Regions from separate parts of the Rummeliibacillus sp. G93 genome, predicted to be linked through region 1. Evidence: riboswitches for the same ligand, from Rfam matches in the RefSeq annotation. Region 1 holds a riboswitch; each other region holds the start of a gene.
The links. A riboswitch is a leader RNA that binds a small molecule or an ion and turns the genes downstream of it on or off. The one in region 1 is predicted to bind thiamine pyrophosphate.

Region 2: another riboswitch for thiamine pyrophosphate. It lies ahead of tenA (thiaminase II); the one in region 1 lies ahead of tenA (thiaminase II).
Region 3: another riboswitch for thiamine pyrophosphate. It lies ahead of thiT (energy-coupled thiamine transporter ThiT); the one in region 1 lies ahead of tenA (thiaminase II).

What each region holds. Positions count from the first base shown of each region.
Region 1 covers NZ_CP097314.1:2,965,637-2,971,492, forward strand. Annotated here, with positions in the region: gene thiE (thiamine phosphate synthase) at 1-543, opposite strand, end outside; gene thiD (bifunctional hydroxymethylpyrimidine kinase/phosphomethylpyrimidine kinase) at 488-1,354, opposite strand; gene thiM (hydroxyethylthiazole kinase) at 1,354-2,103, opposite strand; gene tenA (thiaminase II) at 2,090-2,770, opposite strand; TPP riboswitch at 2,832-2,930, opposite strand; TPP riboswitch at 2,985-3,083, opposite strand; gene M2M59_RS14975 (GNAT family N-acetyltransferase) at 3,155-3,583, opposite strand; gene M2M59_RS14980 (hypothetical protein) at 3,610-4,344, opposite strand; gene M2M59_RS14985 (hypothetical protein) at 4,346-5,074, opposite strand; gene M2M59_RS14990 (hypothetical protein) at 5,256-5,856, shown strand, end outside.
Region 2 covers NZ_CP097314.1:2,689,505-2,695,360, reverse strand. Annotated here, with positions in the region: gene M2M59_RS13560 (polysaccharide deacetylase family protein) at 185-1,144, opposite strand; gene M2M59_RS13555 (tRNA dihydrouridine synthase) at 1,430-2,398, shown strand; TPP riboswitch at 2,928-3,035, shown strand; gene tenA (thiaminase II) at 3,140-3,829, shown strand; gene tenI (thiazole tautomerase TenI) at 3,829-4,452, shown strand; gene thiS (sulfur carrier protein ThiS) at 4,485-4,688, shown strand; gene M2M59_RS13535 (thiazole synthase) at 4,690-5,457, shown strand; gene M2M59_RS13530 (thiazole biosynthesis adenylyltransferase ThiF) at 5,454-5,856, shown strand, end outside.
Region 3 covers NZ_CP097314.1:2,565,062-2,570,917, forward strand. Annotated here, with positions in the region: gene map (type I methionyl aminopeptidase) at 1-346, opposite strand, end outside; gene M2M59_RS12975 (DUF2179 domain-containing protein) at 530-1,042, opposite strand; gene M2M59_RS12980 (nucleotidyltransferase domain-containing protein) at 1,283-1,993, shown strand; gene thiT (energy-coupled thiamine transporter ThiT) at 2,091-2,654, opposite strand; TPP riboswitch at 2,779-2,885, opposite strand; gene M2M59_RS12990 (magnetosome magnetite crystal formation protein family) at 3,012-3,389, shown strand; gene M2M59_RS12995 (aminopeptidase) at 3,661-4,890, opposite strand; gene M2M59_RS13000 (DEAD/DEAH box helicase) at 4,892-5,856, opposite strand, start outside.

The DNA of each region.
Region 1 (5,856 bases):
TCCGCTCTCTTTTAACGGCTGTGCGTTCTCGACCGTAATTCCACCAATAGCTACAATAGGGAGAGTTGGATATAGCTTTCGTGCCTCCTGTAAAAATGTAACACCCGCTGGCTTCTTGGCATCTTGTTTAGACTTCGTTTCATATATAGGGCCTATCCCGACATAATCTGTACCTTGATCCACTGCCTGCACCAATTCTTCTTTTGTATGCACTGATACACCAATCATCTTCCCCTTAAATTCCGGCCGTATTTTTTCCAGCTCCATATCTTCTTGCCCGATATGCACACCATCCGCTTCTATCTTCAAAGCCAATTCGATATGATCATTGACAATAAATGGGATCTCATATTGCTTGCAGAGCCTCTGGCACTCACGCGCAAACATTTCAAGATCTTTGCCAGTTAATGCCCCTTCACCCTTTTCACGCAACTGAAACATTGTGATACCAGCCTGTAATGCTTGTTCGAGCACTTGGAGGGGTGGTTCAATGCAGTTTTGCGTGCCCATAATCAGATAAACTGCTAAATCCTCTTTCCTCACTAATTGTCACCTCACAGTTGCCGCTTAATTTTTTATACGCAAAATGGTTTGTAGGACCATGTCCATTCCCTATATTTAATGGATGTTGAATAGCTAAATGGACGAATTTTTTCGCTTCTATTATGGCACTTTTTAAAGAGAAGCCCTGTGCCAAAAAAGCGGTTAACGCTGCTGAGAAGGTGCATCCTGTACCGTGTGTTTGAACAGTGGAAATTCGCTTCGTTTGCATTGAAAAGAACGAATCATCTTGAAAAAATACAGTATCTACTGCATCCTTACCTTCTAAATGACCGCCTTTTATAATGACGCATGAAACACCCATTGCAAGCATTGCGTTTGCAGCCTTTTCTAAGTCTTTTGGGCTTTTTATTTCGATTCCGCTTATTACCTCTGCTTCTGGTATGTTTGGCGTAAGAATAGTTGCACGCGGCAATAGGAATTTTTTCAGCGCAGTCACTGCCTCATGTTGTAGCAAAGATGCTCCACCTTTCGCAATCATCACTGGGTCTACTACCAATTGTGTCTCTTTATCTCGCAAACTATGTGCTACAGCTTCAATAATCTCGGCAGAAAACAACATGCCCGTTTTCACCGCTTTTATCGGCATATCCCTCATCACTACTTCGATTTGCTGCTGAACAAATTCTGGTTGGGCTGGGTATATACCTTCAACACCTAGCGTATTTTGTGCAGTCAATGCCGTAATAGCTGATGTGCCAAAAACGCCAAGCTCCTGGAAAGTCTTTAGATCTGCTTGAATACCTGCTCCTCCACCGCTGTCAGAACCCGCAATAGTCATGGCAATATTCATTATGCTCGCCCCCCTGAAACCTGTTGCAATTGATTAAGTACTTCTTGTTGAACAGCACCTAACCATTCCTTCTGGCATGCCATCTCGGCAACCTTTTTATAGTCTTTCAAAACGTCGGTTAAGATAGAAAGGTTATTTCTTTCTACTGCTAAGGCTGCTGTACAAATAGCGCTAAGCAAACACCCCGTACCCGTAATCTTCGTCATGAGCTCATGACCGCCTGCTATATAATCAATACTTTCGCCGTTTGTTGCAATGTCCACCTCGCCGGTGACAATAACAAAACAGTTGTACTGTTTCGCTATAGCTTTTGCTGTCTGCTCGGTATCCATCTCTCCTACGCCGCTGTCTACTCCCTTTGAGTCCCAATTGACACCTGCGATTGCTGCAAGTTCTCCAGTATTGCAGCGAATAAGATCAAATTTAATTTCTCTCAATAGATTCTTCACCGTCTCGCGACGAAAGGCAGTGGCGCCTACGCCTACCGGATCTAGAACGACAGGAATTCCCACTTCATTCGCTTTGCGTCCAGCTACAATCATTGCTTCTTTTGTTCTGCCATTAATGGTACCAATATTAACAAGTAAACCACTTGCAACAGAAACCATATCTCCTACCTCTGCGATTTCATCTGCCATAACTGGCGATGCCCCAATCGCGAGCAGTCCGTTTGCTGTAAAATTTGCTACTACATAATTTGTTATACAGTGGATTAAAGGATTTTTCTGATTTATTTTAAGCAAGCTCATAAGGTGAAAGCTCCTTCCAATTTTCTAAAGACCAGGCCATATCCCAAAACTTGCATTCGTAATAGGCACTCATTTGGAAAAATGCTTTCATCTTTTGAACGTCAGCTGGGTGTTCTTTCGCATACTTATTGAGCATCTGCTTTTGGATGTCCAGTTGATCTTTAAACTCTTTACCGCTATACAATTCAATCCAATCTCTGTATAACTTCTGTGTCGGTTTTTCATCTTTATACGCTTCACCAATACTTTGGTATAACCAAGGACATGGCAGCAACGCGGCAAATGCAACTGGCAGGCTTTCGTTTAGAACGGCGTTATACATATGGTTAATATAATTATTGTTGGCTGGCGCAGGAATAAGCTCCGCTTGTTCTTGTTCTCCAATATGAAGTTCTTTGAAAACAGTCCGGTGGAGCTCAAGTTCTGCTTCATTTATACTTCTAGCTGATTCAAGATAATAGGCCATTTCCTGGTTCGTCTCCGATTTGGATGCTGCTATTGCCAATATTTTTGAGTAATGCTTTAAATAAATGGCATCCTGCATCATATAAAATTTAAAGTTCTCCATTGGCAGTGTGCCATGTACTAACCCTTTCACGAATGGGTGTACCATGCTATCATCCCAATATGCATCTGCTTCTTCTCTAACAACTTCATCAAATCTCACTGTTCGTCCTCCTTTAAAGTGGACGTAGACGCAAAAAATCCCTATGAGTAGACATAGAGATTTCATACCTTCATCTGCTCCCTACGTCAGTATTAACTGTCAGGTTCTAAGGGTCAGGTTTTAACCTTCTCAACACTTTCGTGTCCCCCCGCACTAAAATATTTGGTTGGGTACAAAAAAACTCTCCCATAAACGGAGAGCTGCTGTACAAAACGATCATATGTACTTTGCTCCCTACGCCAGTATTAACTGTCAGGTTCTAAGGGTCAGGCTTAAACCTTCTCAACACTTTCGTGTCCCCCTGCAAATATTTAAGTTATATTCATCGTACCATTCAACTGGATGCCATTCAAGGATAAAACAAGCTTAGCTTTTTACAACATATTAGAATTCTTTCCTAAACACATAACTTACCTTGTCGTACCCCATCTTTTCTTCATAAAAACGGTGTGCCTTCGTACGTTGCAACCCAGAAGATAAGGCCACACACTCATACTTATATTCTTTCGCCCATGCTTCTACAAATTCAAGCAACTCTTCTCCATAACCGAACGAGCGCTTAGATGCATCTGTCACTAAATCACATACCCATATATATCTTCCATAATAAAGTGTAATCATTGGCTGGAATCCGACCACCGCAACTATTTCATCAGAGTCAACGAGTGCATAGAGCTTATACTGTTCCTTTTCCATCGCTTCCATCACTAATTCTACATATGTGTTTATATCTAAATGTGTTCTGAGTTGGCTCATGACCGGAAAGGCATCCATAATTTCATCTTTTGAGCTTAAATTTTTTATCATTTTCATAAAAACACCTCCTAGATTATCGATACTCATTCATAAAGATCACGACTTCCCTTTTCGAAACGTTCCGGAAAGCGTAAAATGATATCCCCGTTTGAAAAGCTTTCTCCATTATTAGTAAATTCAATCGGCTCTTTTACACCAGGCTTGGCATTCGGTCTCCATCCAAAATTAAACGAATCTCCTTCCTCCTCATTTGAGAAGAGCCAATCCGTTTGAACAGGTCTAGCATAATCTTTAATCGTAGCCCAATCTTCTGGAATAGAAAAAACCCCATATGTCTTATGATTCAATAGCACTTTCTCTGTCATTTGAACTGGTGGAATATAAAGACTTTGCCTATCGTAGGTGATATAATCCCGTTGCCTCAGTAGATAAAATGTAAATGAATCCACCTTGTTTTTATGAAAAATATTCCACACATATACATACTTTGGACGTTTTCTATCTTCTATCTTCCATATCATCGGTTCTTCTCGATTATCCACTTCAGCGACTCGCCATTTATTCTTCTTCCAAATCCAATAGCTAAGTCCATAGTCTTTATTCAAAGAAATAAAAGGAACCACTTTATGGCGTTCATCAACGTGGATTATATCTTGTATTGTTTTTACGCTAGCCTCAGGGAAGGTCTGATTTATATCCTTTTTCAGCGCTTCCTCTGTTGGAAAAGGAGTTGGTTTTGAATAAGAATAATAGAAGAATAGACCTATAATACCAATAATCACTACTAAAAGAGCAAACATTCCTTTTCTTTTCTTCATATTATTGCTCCTCCTTTAGCACGGAATTATTTAAACGGTAATAAAGCTGTTGCTGAGGTGTAGTTATCAAAATTCCTTTTCCGTCTTTTTCTATGTACAGTGCCGGTGATGGAAGCCCACTTCCCCATTTCGGCTTTACTCCTGCAAGCTGATAAGGAAAATGTTCATCTTTTTTGTTAATTTCTGAGGGACTCATCTCATAAAGGCTTGAAAACCACTTATCGCTATAGATTTCCCGCTGTTTCAAGTGTGTGAATTTCCCTGCTAACTTCTTTCTATCTAACACTATCTTCTTTTTTGCTGAAGGATGAATAGTAATTAATTTTGCATTTTCTAAATTCGCTAGGTATGTTGCTGGTTTTTTGTCTGGAAAAATCCATTGTTGAAAGGGTATTGCTACAAGTGAAGCTACTATAAAAATGAAATTGAAGCTAAACCCCAGCCAAGCAAAAGAGCGATATGATTTCCATCGATTTCTGCCTTTTAATATAAAGTATAAAATCCATACCCCTAAAGGCAAAATGGATAGTTTTAGCGCTGTGCTCCAGATGTTCAAGTTAATAGAAAAAGAAAAAAGACCTACGAATAACACGAGTACAGCCTTCCAAATTTTAATGCCGCCTCCATGTTTTTTATAGTTACGGTAGAATAGGTAACCACAGATACACCATGCTAAAAGTAGAGTTATGACAGGTATAATAGCAATGGATGAATAATCAATTGTAACCACACTATCTCCCCCTTCTGCTTCTCATTTTCGGATGATGTCCCTACTTCCTATATACATCATTATGTCATAAGGAATCCAACCAATATAGAATAATTTTACCTTTTTGGTAAATGCATTTAACAAACCAATAAGCTTTTATTATATGATAGACAGTATATTAAGAGAGCTAAAGAGGTGACCCATGTCAAAATTTAAGCGATTCATGCGTTTAGAGTGGCAGAATTTTAAAGAAGAATTTAAAGAGGACATTCATTATGAATGGGAAACAGACTATAAGGGACATATAATTAAAGTCGTTATGGATATTCATGCAAAACAATTATTTGTAGATCAAACATTAGTGAAACAAGTTCAATATCCAAGCTTTGTTTCCCACTTCTATACATTCAAGAAACTAAAAGAAAAAGTTGAAATAGATGGTGAAACTTATATCATTGACGCGGACATAGGAGGCTTTACTTCCTATGTTTGTACTATAAAAGTCGATGGCACAACTATTTTTAAAGAAAAAGAAGTATTAGACTTCAATCCATCAGAATATCGACAAGCTATCCTCCCCTTTATCATTGATCAGGTGAAAGTAAACGGTAAAGTTGTGAATGAAACATTGCCGGATGAATCTTATTATTTTCTAGAAGATGATGATATTCGTTTTGCTCCTGGCGCAGCCGATCAGCTGATAGATGATACATACGGCTTTTCCTCTGACGCAAAATCATTATTGAAATTACTGTTAAAACAATTAAATATACCTAACCATAAAACCCGCAGAGCTATTTATG
Region 2 (5,856 bases), 280 kb from region 1:
CTCCTTTAACTGTTAAAATGGTTTGTTTTAATAGTAACAAATCTATTTTTACTTTTATACTAGTTTTGTAAAAATTCAATCAATAAGGTTCTAAAATGAAATAGCTTTATAATCCTGCTAATTTTAACGAATAAAGTAGACGCCTAATATCATGGACGTCTACTTTATTCACTGTTCTACTGGATTATTTAAATGAGCTGCAACGATTACTGCATTGAAAGGTATATGGCGCCATGTTGTTGGCTAGGGTTTTTGTGTGATAGCCATTGTTATTCAGATAGGTTAATAGTTTTGGCAAATGGCGGATGGTCTCTGGTTTATCATGCATCAGAACAATTGGGGCCTGGCCCAATTTGTCCCATGATTGGATATCGCGGATTGTTTTTTGGACGTAGCGCTGGTCTTTCAATGACCAATCATCCGAATCCACAGTCCAGTCCCAAATTTTAAAGTGTTGTTCCCCTAATAAAAGTCGCATATCGATTGTTAGATATGGGATGCTTCCATATGGCAAACGGATGAGTTGAGAATGTACTGCCGCAACATTTTGTAGGATTTCTTGAGCTTTCAACATTTCGTTTAGCGGTGCACTGGCTGCTGCGCTGTATAGTTTATTGGCATCGTGTGACATACTGTGCAACCCGACCCCAAACCCTTCATTCACCATTCTTTTAATTACTTTAGGATGGGCCTTAATATTAGAGCCAATCATGAAGAAAGTTGCTTTAGCATGATAGCGGTCAAGTATATCAAGTAAATGGCCGGATTCAAGAGTAGGGCCGTCATCAAAAGTCAGATAAACGGTTTTCCTCCTGTGTTCTTTTTTTAGATGATTGATTGCTTTTTTATGTACAACTTCCTCATGTGCGTTTTCCTTTTTCCTTTCTTTTTGCGTTATTTTCCGGTTTTTATCCGAATTCTTCTTTCCGGCTTGTCCGGTTACATTTGAAGAGGCAGTCGGCGATTTCTGGCTTTTCTTTTCTTGTGGTGTTGCGGCCTGCTTTTTTTCAACCGCAGGATTATCATTATCTGCTGAGGATCCAATAGGGCCAATCAAATAAACGCCCAGCAGGATTGCTGCGAGTATAACTCCTAAGCCTATGCTGACTTTCCCTTTCGCTCTCTTTTTTCCTTGTCGTTTCATCTTTCGAGCAACCTCTCTTTCTTAGTGTGTTTTGTATGATGGATTGAACCTGATTTTTGCGCTATTATGCATTTACCTTTATTAATATGACTTACCAGCACTATGAAAAGTTTTGAGGAAAACAAAATGTTTGTATTTGGTGGTTTCTTTTAAAAAAGAGTTTAAGAAAAAATGGATTAAAGATAAAATAGAAAAGCTAGGTTATACTCTAGAAATAGAATGTGTTAAATTCATAAACAATGTAAATAGGATGTACAGGATATAGATGAAAGGATTTGTATGAATATGAAAGAAAACTTTTGGCGTGACTTGCCACGACCATTCTTTGTGCTGGCTCCCATGGAGGATGTGACTGATGTTGTATTTCGCCATGTCGTGAGCAAAGCAGGACGCCCGGATGTATTTTTCACCGAGTTTACAAACACGGATAGTTATTGCCACCCAGAAGGAAAGAACAGTGTGCGTGGACGTTTGACTTTTACGGAAGACGAACAGCCAATGGTGGCACATATCTGGGGAGACAAGCCCGAGTATTTCCGTGAAATGAGTATCGGAATGGCGGAGATGGGGTACAAAGGCATCGATATTAATATGGGCTGCCCTGTTCCAAACGTAGCGTCTAGAGGAAAGGGTAGCGGTCTTATTCTTCGACCAGATGCAGCTGCAGAAATCATCCAAGCAGCAAAAGCAGGAGGACTGCCTGTTAGTGTTAAAACAAGGCTAGGCTACTCAGATCTAAATGAGTGGGAGGACTGGCTAACGCATATATTGAAGCAGGATATTGCCAACCTTTCGATTCATTTGCGAACAAGAAAAGAAATGAGTAAAGTAGATGCCCATTGGGAGATGATTCCGGCAATCAAGGAATTACGTGACCGTATTGCACCTGACACAATGCTTACCATCAATGGAGACATTCCTGACCGACAAAAAGGTCTTGAGCTTGCTGAACAATATGGAATAGACGGCATCATGATTGGTCGCGGTATCTTTAAAAATCCGTTTGCGTTTGAAAAAGAACCAAGAGAGCATAGCAGTCAGGAGCTTCTAGATCTTTTAAGATATCAGCTAGATTTGCACGATCAATATCAAGAACTAGTGCCACGTTCCATTTCGGGACTTCATCGTTTCTTCAAGATCTATGTCAAAGGATTTCCTGGTGCTGGCGAATTGCGAAATCAATTGATGCACACGAAATCTACGGATGAAGTGCGTGCGCTGATTGATGGTTTTGAAGTAAAGAATGTTGATTAGAAAGCAATAGCCAAACCTAAAAAAGGAAAAAGATTATCTCAGCCCGTGATTGAGATAATCTTTTTTAGTTATAACGGGTGTCTTGTGAGACTACAATATAATAAAATTTTTAACTAGAAAAGAGAAGGACTATGGAGAAGCTCGGATTATATAAGGAAGTTTACATATCGTAAGTAATAGAGTGGCGGTAGCATTCCTATATTTACAACCGTTCGGTGGTGAGATACAACTGTTCCTGGAAGATTTACCACCGCATCCACCCGATTTACAACCGCTCTTCACAAGTTTACTTCCGAAAGTTAGCAATTTAAGTCCTATCTGTCCTAAATGAAGTAAAATATGGTCGCCCGCAAAAAGGTTATAAAAAGAGATAAAGATTTTCAAATTGAAAATTACGTTGTGCTGTGATTAGGTGCCCAACAGCAATCAATCCTAAGGAAAGGGATGTTACTAAATTTCACCATATCTGTCCTTGACAATCCATTCAATAATGTTAAGATAATATCGAATGTTACTAAAACTTCATATGATTTACCACTAGGGGTGCCATTAGAATGGCTGAGATCAAAGTGTGACTTTGAGACTCTTGGAACCTGATTTGGTTTATACCAACGTAGGGAAGTGGCACGGCAGAAATTTTATTTTTTGATACATATAATTTCTAATACCCACTTTCTTTGCGTAAAGGAAAGTGGGGTTTTTTTATTCCATTTTCCTAACACTATTTTTGGAGGGATTATGATGAAATTTTCAGAGCAGTTACGACGTGAGGCAGATTCTATTTGGGAAGCAAGTTTTCAGCATCCATTTGTGACAGGGATAGCTGATGGAAGCTTGCCATTAGAAAGCTTCCGCTATTACGTGTTGCAGGATTCTTATTATCTTTCTCATTTTGCCAGGGTGCAGGCATTGGCGGGAGCAAAGGCACCTGATTTGCACACAACGGCTCGCATGGCTATTCATGTACAGGGTACAGCTGAAGCAGAATTGAGTCTGCATGCTAATTTTTCAAAGCAATTAGGCATTACTGATGCTGAAATTGCTGAGTTTAAGCCTGCTCCCACTGCCTATGCGTACACATCTCATCTATATCGAGCGGCATTTACTGGTCATATTGGTGATATTATTGCAGCGCTTCTTCCATGCTATTGGCTTTATGATGAAATCGGTCAGCGTTTAAAGGGAAATACGCCAAATCAACCAATCTATCAAGAGTGGATTGCTGCATACGGTGGCGATTGGTTCCATGAAAAAGTGGTGGAGCAAATCGAGCGAATCGATGAGATTGCTGAGAGGGTTACAGAATCAGATCGCTTGCAAATGCTCGAGCATTTTATGATCAGCAGCCAATACGAATATTCATTTTGGGAGATGGCTTATCAGCATGAAGATTGGCCAATCGTGAATAAGGATTCGATGGTGAGAGGCTAATGAATCGAGAGCTGCATATTGTTTCGACAGGCAGACAGCCTATTCCTGAAATGATTCGGATCGCCAAAGATATTCATCCATTCATTGATGCTTTCCATATCCGTGAAAAGCAGAGAACTGCCAGAGAACTAATGGAAATCGTAAATCAACTGAAGGCAGAAGGTGTGCCTTTGGATAAAATCATCATCAACGATCGACTGGACGTCGGAGCGGTCACAAAGGTGAAGGGCGTTCAACTAGCTAATCATAGTTTGGATATCGCGGTTGTGAAGGATGTTTTTCCAGCATTACGGCTAGGATGTTCGGTTCACACAGTAGAAGAAGCGATATATGCGAGTGAATGTGGCGCAGATTATGTGATATATGGCCATATCTTCCCTTCACAATCCAAGCCGGACAAAGAACCACGAGGCCTAGAAAAATTAAAGGAATTAACTATGAACGTAAAAGTTCCAGTGATTGCGATTGGCGGAATTCAATTTGAGAATGTAGAACGAGTGTTGGAAGCAGGAGCAAGCGGGATTGCAGTCTTGTCAGGAGTGATGTTGGCAAACAATCCAGTACAGGCAGCGAAAAAGTATTCTGCAAAATTGAGGTTAACGGAAAGTCCTTTATCAAAATAAATTGATTAGCACACGTAAAAGGAAGTGAGCGGATGAGACTCCAAATAAATGGTGAATCTCTAGAAGTTCCCGAGCAAATAAGAGTTGTGTCAGATGTGATTCATCACTTTGGATTAGAATCTAAGGTTTTCATTATGGAATTAAATCATAACATTTTAGACAAAAGTCGCTATTTCGACACAGCTGTATCAGAAGGCGACAAAATAGAGATTGTACACTTTGTTGGAGGTGGATGAAATGTTGAAAATTGGGCCATATGAATTTCAATCAAGACTTTTATTAGGAACAGGAAAGTACCCAAACTTTGATATTCAGAAAGAAGCCGTGGAAGTATCAGGAACGGACATCCTTACGTTTGCCGTTAGAAGAATGAATATTTTTGAGGCGAGCCAGCCGAATTTCCTGGAGAAAATAGATTTAGCGAAGTATAAACTATTACCCAATACAGCAGGGGCCACTACGGCTGCAGAAGCGGTTCGCATCGCCAAGCTGGCAAAGGCATCTGGCTTATGTGACATGATTAAAGTCGAAGTCATCGGTTGCCAAAAAACCCTGTTGCCTGACCCGTTCGAAACATATAAGGCATCTGAAGAATTATTGAAAGAAGGATTTATTGTCCTTCCTTATATCTCAGATGATGTATTGCTAGCTAAAAGATTGCAAGAATTAGGCGTCCATGCAATCATGCCTGGCGCTTCTCCAATAGGCTCTGGTCAAGGCATTATCAACCCGCTTAATTTAAGTTTTATTATTGAGCAGGCAACTGTACCCGTTATTGTAGATGCAGGTATTGGTGCGCCATCTGATGCGGCTATTGCTATGGAAGCAGGAGCGGATGGAGTCCTCTTGAATACTGCTGTTTCAGGTGCTGGTAATCCCGTGAAAATGGCGAAAGCAATGAAGCTTGCCATTGAAGCAGGACGCTTAGGCTATGAAGCAGGTAGAATAGCGAAAAAAAACTATGCAACGGCTAGCAGTCCAACCGAAGGAATGAGCATCGGGTGAGTGAGCGTTATTCAAGGCAAGAATTATTTGTGCCTATCGGTAAAGAAGGCCAAGAGAAAATTAGGCAAAAGCATGTACTTGTAATTGGTGCAGGGGCACTCGGAACGGGAAGTGCAGAAAGTCTCGTACGTATGGGGGTTGGTAAGCTGACTATAGTTGATCGAGATTACGTAGAGTGGAGTAATCTTCAAAGGCAACAATTATACGATGAGGAAGATGCCAAGCAACGCGTACCTAAAGCTATTGCAGCGCATAAACGATTATCACAGTTAAATAGTGAAGTAGAAATCCATGGTCTTGTTCAAGATGTTTCAGCGACTGAAGCAGAGCAACTTATAAGGGATGTGGATCTCATAATGGATGCCACAGATAATTTTGACACACGCATGATTCTAAATG
Region 3 (5,856 bases), 400 kb from region 1:
TATCCACATCTCCTACGATAAACGAAATGCCGGTATCTGCATAATAACCATCCACATGTCCAGACACATCAATGTTAATCAAATCGCCTGCTTTTAATTTATAATTGTTCGGGATGCCGTGTGCTACTTGTTCATTGACGCTTAAGCATGTGTATCCTGGAAAATCATATTCTGCTTTAGGTCCAGAAACCGCACCTTTCTCGTCAAATAGCTTTCCAGCCAAATCATCCAATTCTTTAGTCGTTACCCCTGGCTTGGCCGCTTCTTTTAAAGCCTCACGAATTTCGGCCATAGCACGGCCAGCTTTCATCAAAGCATCTATTTCTTCTTGCGTTTTTGCAATCATGTAAAACGATCCCTTCTGATTAATCTCGCTATTTAACTATACCACAAAATTCTGTGATGAAGTGAAAACCGGCTCAGTGGAGGTTTCTCTATTCCCCCTCATAACCTGCTAACCAAACAGCTACTTAGAATTTAAAAATGCGAGGTAAATTAAGTATACTTTTCTAAATTAACATATGCGTTTCTATAGAAATAAGTGCTTGCGCTTTAAGAAAAAACCGCCGTTCAAAATGTTCGGCTCATAGGAAACAACAAAAGCAGATGGGGCTATTTTTGTAATGCAATCTCGGAAATACCTTTCCTCTTTTCTCTTGGCAATCACTTTCAAACAGAGACGTTCCCCATCTTTACCATTACCAATCCATGCTGTGACGCCAAAGCCTTCATCCCTCAATTTGCTAACCAACCCCTGCTGTTCTCTGTCAACAATCACATCAAAGATCATATAACCTAGCGCTAGTTTGCTTTCAATGAGACCACCAGAATAAACGCCTAATCCCCATCCTACGCAATAAGCTAATATATTGAGCGGACGGTCTAAATTATCCAGCACAATCTTCAACCCCATCAAATAGATAAAGACCTCTGCTACAGACATCAGGGATGCTACAATTCGATATCCTTTTATCACAAGAATCATCCGCAATGTTACCAGTGTCATATAAACAATATTGATAATAATAATTAGTAAAAGCATCTCCAACAGATTCACCCCGCAATCAATTATTAGTATGTAGATTTATTACAATCCATACCCAGTCATGAAACTAAAAAAACGAATTGAGTTCCGTTACGATTCGCTAGTATTAGCAAACTTTATTAAAGAAGATCGGAATAAATACGATAAAATTGTTATAGAATTTTTAGGTAATCAAATCTTATAAACTTTTAGCTTCTGCCGAAGAAGATACCTTAAAACAAGAAGGGTGGAAATTATATGAAGAATAGACTTGATCCACTAGAAGCAGCCTTACAGTTTGTTGAAAAACATTTTCATAATTGTCAGGGAGCTATCTTAGCTGGGAGTGTTGTTCGAGGACAAGCAACTGAAACTTCTGATTTAGATATCATCATATTTGACAAAAGTTTTCCTTTTTCTTATCGTGAGTCCCTTATTGAATTTGGATGGAATATTGAACTGTTTGTTCATAATTTGAAGTCTTATCGTTTCTTTTTTGTAAGTGATTGTAAAGAAGGAAGGCCTACAATGCCAAGAATGGTAAGTGAGGGCAAAATTTTAAAAGATACAGGAGTATTATCGGCTATTAGAAAGGAAGCCAAAGACTTAATAGAACAAGGGCCAGAAGATTGGACAAAAGAAACAATGGACATAAAGCGATATTTTGTTACGGATGTGTTAGATGATTTAATCGGTTGTCAAAATAGAGCTGAAGGCATTTTTATTGCGAGCACACTCAGCGAATTAGTTAGTGAATTCATCCTTCGAAGTAATGGCAAATGGATTGGTACATCAAAATGGGTTTATCGTTCATTAGTTCATCATGACAAGAAACTTGCAAACGAATTTGTTGAAGCATTCGACGCATATTATAAATCAAATGATATTGGTAAGATTGTATGCCTGACTGATCAAGTCCTTCAACCATTTGGTGGAAGATTATTTGAAGGCTTCTCTTTAGGAAAATAACCTAATAAATAAAAACGCTCAGAATGTATCTGAGCGTTTGTTCATTGTATTGCTAATACCAAGACGAATTCTTAATGTAATTAGCAGTCTTCCCTCATTAATTTTTCGGGTTAGCTATTCGTGGCGCAGACTTAAAGAGCAGCGCAACGACAATAATCGTTAAAATAATAGCAGGAATCATATAAGAGCCGTTGTACACAATAGAGTACCAATATACATTTTGCTTTCCTGCATATTCAGCAAAGAACACGATTCCCGCCAATGTATGTGCTGCATATTTTAATAATCCGCCAATAAATGTTCCAATTGTTATAGCAACGATCATTTTGCCAGTTTGGCCACGTCGGTTGGCAGCAATCATCATTCCTCGCATCACACCAGCTAAGCCTACAGCTGTAAATGCAAAGAAATAATCGATGAAGCCTTGCAAAGGCGTTAACACATAGGCGCCCCCTATTAACACTTGCAATCCGCCAATTAATAGCCCTGTAACGAGTCCAGCCATTGTCCCCCAACGAAATGCCATCAGTACAATCGGAACCATTACAAGGCTAATAGAACCGCCCTGTGGCCATAGACTAAAGGACAGCTTATCCAATACAAATCCGATTGCTGCAAATATGGCGATTTCAATCATCATTAATAAACGTTTCTTATTCAATATACTTCCTCCCGTATTTCGATGCAGCCCACTCTTGCCTAAAGCGTATTCCCGTAAACAAGTATTCCAGAAGATTTCCACCCAAATAAAAAACGACATTAGGATAGCCCTAACATCGAAATAAGTCGGTCTCTATCCACATTCCTACGCAAGCATTAACTTACAGGTTCAAAGGGTTAGAATTTCGGATTCACTCTCAGCCGCCCATTTGCGGCTCCCCTCGTGGTCGATACATCAGTATTTAATTGAACACATTTATTGTACTTGATTTGATTTTAAATTGCCATGGTAATTTTCATCTTTCTGAATCTTTCAGTGAGCCCTGTGCGTATGTATAGATATATGGAGGTGTCAAAATTGGAATTGGAAAACAATAATAACCGTGTAATCTCTTCTTTGTGTTATTTTAGTATATTTTTTGCTGGATTTATCTTGCCCGTCATCGTGTATTTTGCTGTAAAGGAACAAGAAGTGAAAAGGCATGCTAAGCGCGCCTTACTCTCTCACCTTCTTCTTCTGGTCCCTACCATTATTGGCGTCATTATATTTATGGCCGTGGTGGCTGGAGCCGGTTTTTATAGTTATTCATTTGAAACAGGGAGTCCAGATGCATCGTCCAATGATGGTATGTGGATTATGGGAGCATGGCTTATCTTTATTGTTGTAGAAGCTATCCTTTCGCTAGGCGTGTTCATTTGGAATATTGTACAAGGAATTAAAGTACTCAAAGTTTAAAATACTGTTAATATGGCTATTAGTTAAATATACACAAGCTCATCAATGAATGGAGTGCTACTATATGCAATTACGAAAAGTAATAAAAACTGTAATCAAAATCGCACCAGTTGTTTATCCAATCATCTTAAAAGTGATTGATGCAAGACATGATAAAAAAGCAATGAAAAAATAATCACTAAAAACGCCGTATTCTCTGTGGAATACGGCGTTTTTTTATATGAACTTTAAGTTGAGATTAAAAGGTATAGCAACACCTAAGCATGACTACTTAAAATGCCCAGCTGCCATTGCGGAAAATAGGCTCAACTGTACCGTCTGCTAGAACGCCGTCGATATCCATTTCTCCGCTACCAATCATGAAGTCTTCATGAGTAATTGATGTATTAATACCTTTTTCTTCGAGCTCCTCTTTTGTCAGGCTGCTTCCACCTTCATAGCATGTCGGATAAGCTTCGCCAATCGCCAGGTGGTTAGAGGCATTTTCATCGAAAAGCGTATTGTAGTAAAGAATATTTGATGCAGAGATAGGCGACTCATGTGGTACAAGAGCAACTTCGCCAAGGTACTTAGAACCTTCATCCGCTTTGACTAATTCTTGCAGCAAATCATGACCAACCTCTGCTTCAGCTTTTACAATCTTTCCACCTTCGAATGTCAGCTTAAATTGATCGATAACATTACCTTGGAAAACAAGCGGTTTTGTATTCGATACAAAGCCGTTCACACCGTATTTTGATGGCATTGTGTACACTTCTTCTGTTGGCATATTTGCTACAAACGAAGAACCAGCAGGTGTATGGCTCGCACCTGTGCACCAAATATGCTTATCTGGCAATTCAATTGTTAAATCAGTGCCAGGCGCTTTATAATGCAGCTTTTGATAACGTTTTGCGTTTAAAAGATCTGCTCTCGCATCTAGGTTTTTCAAATGTTGTTCCCAGTTGTCTACAGCATTTCCTTCACCAATATGAACCGTTTTGAAGATCGCTTCCCATAATGCTGGCAGCTGCTCTTCTTCTTTTAAATCAGAGAATACTTTTGCAGCCCATTTCTTCGATGGTACAGCAATAATAGACCACGCAATCTTGTCGTTCATCACTGCATCGCGATAGTTTTCAAGCGCTTTGCCTGATGCTTTTTGCTGTGCGGATAGTTTTTCAACTGGCACTCCCGTAAGGTTATCCGGATCTTGCGCATCAATCCACAAAAGAGCACCCCCACGCTCAATCAACTCATCTCGTTGTTCACTGATCCAGCGTGGAAATTTAGCAAATTCATCAGCTGGTGCATTGTCGTAAAAAGCGCGGTCAATCACATCATCTGAAAAATTAACCGTTACGCGTGCAGCCCCTGCTTCATACGCTTTTTTTGCCACTAATCTTGTAAATTCAACTGTCTCTGTTGTTGTATTGATTAACATGGTTTGACCCTTTTGTATATTTGCGCCCACTCTTACTGTAAGCTCAGCAAATTGTTCTAGCTTCTCTTCAAACGTCATATTATTTCCCTCTTTTCTTTGCGTGATAAGGTTTCTTCCCATCGCCCTTGTTTTTTCTGTTTGCATTTGTACCATTCGTTGAATAGCGTTTATTCCCTTTGTTAGGTTTGGCTTCTGCCTTTCCCTCTTTTAATTGGCCATTTGACCAATTTTTCTCAACTGGCTCAATTTCTAATTCTCTCATGCGTTTTAGATATGCTTGTTCTTCATGATGTGCAAGTAATGTAAGTACTTCCCCGCTATTGCCAGCTCTTCCTGTTCTGCCTGAACGGTGGATATATTGCTCTTTTGTGAATGGCACGTTGACATGAATAACATGTGTTAGCCCCTCTATATCTAAGCCCCTTGCCGCAATATCTGTAGCGAGAAGGACGCGCGCATCACCCTTGCGGAAACGTTCAATCGCTGATTTTCTTTCCTCTTTTTTCATCTCAGAATGCAAGGCTACAATCGGCGCATTGCGAAAACCTAGCTTTGATTCTTTCATCATCACTTGGTCTAAGTTATTGATAAAAGCTAGTCCACGCAACCCTGAAAGGTTTGACAGTTTTCGCAATAGTTCTGTCTTATCTCGTTCCTCTATTTTTATGAAGGAATGTTCGACCTTACCGCTTGCTGGAACCTCTGTTGCTGCTATTTTGATGCGTACCGGATCATGAAGCATTCTATTTGCCACAAGCTCAATTTCTTCTGTTACCGTTGCAGACACCACAGCTACTTGTCTGCCATGAGCTGCTCCATCTATAAAGCCTTTTACGATAACACGATAATCCCGACTTAATAGTTGGTCCCCTTCATCTAAAACAATCATGTTAATTTCATGCAATTTTAGTTTTTTGCTTGTAATAAGTTCATTTAAACGTCCTGGCGTTCCTACAACTATCGTTGGCTTTTTCTTTAGCTTTTCAATTTGGCGTTGTGGATTTGCACCGCCAATCAAAGGGACTACAGTAATATTTGTGCCAG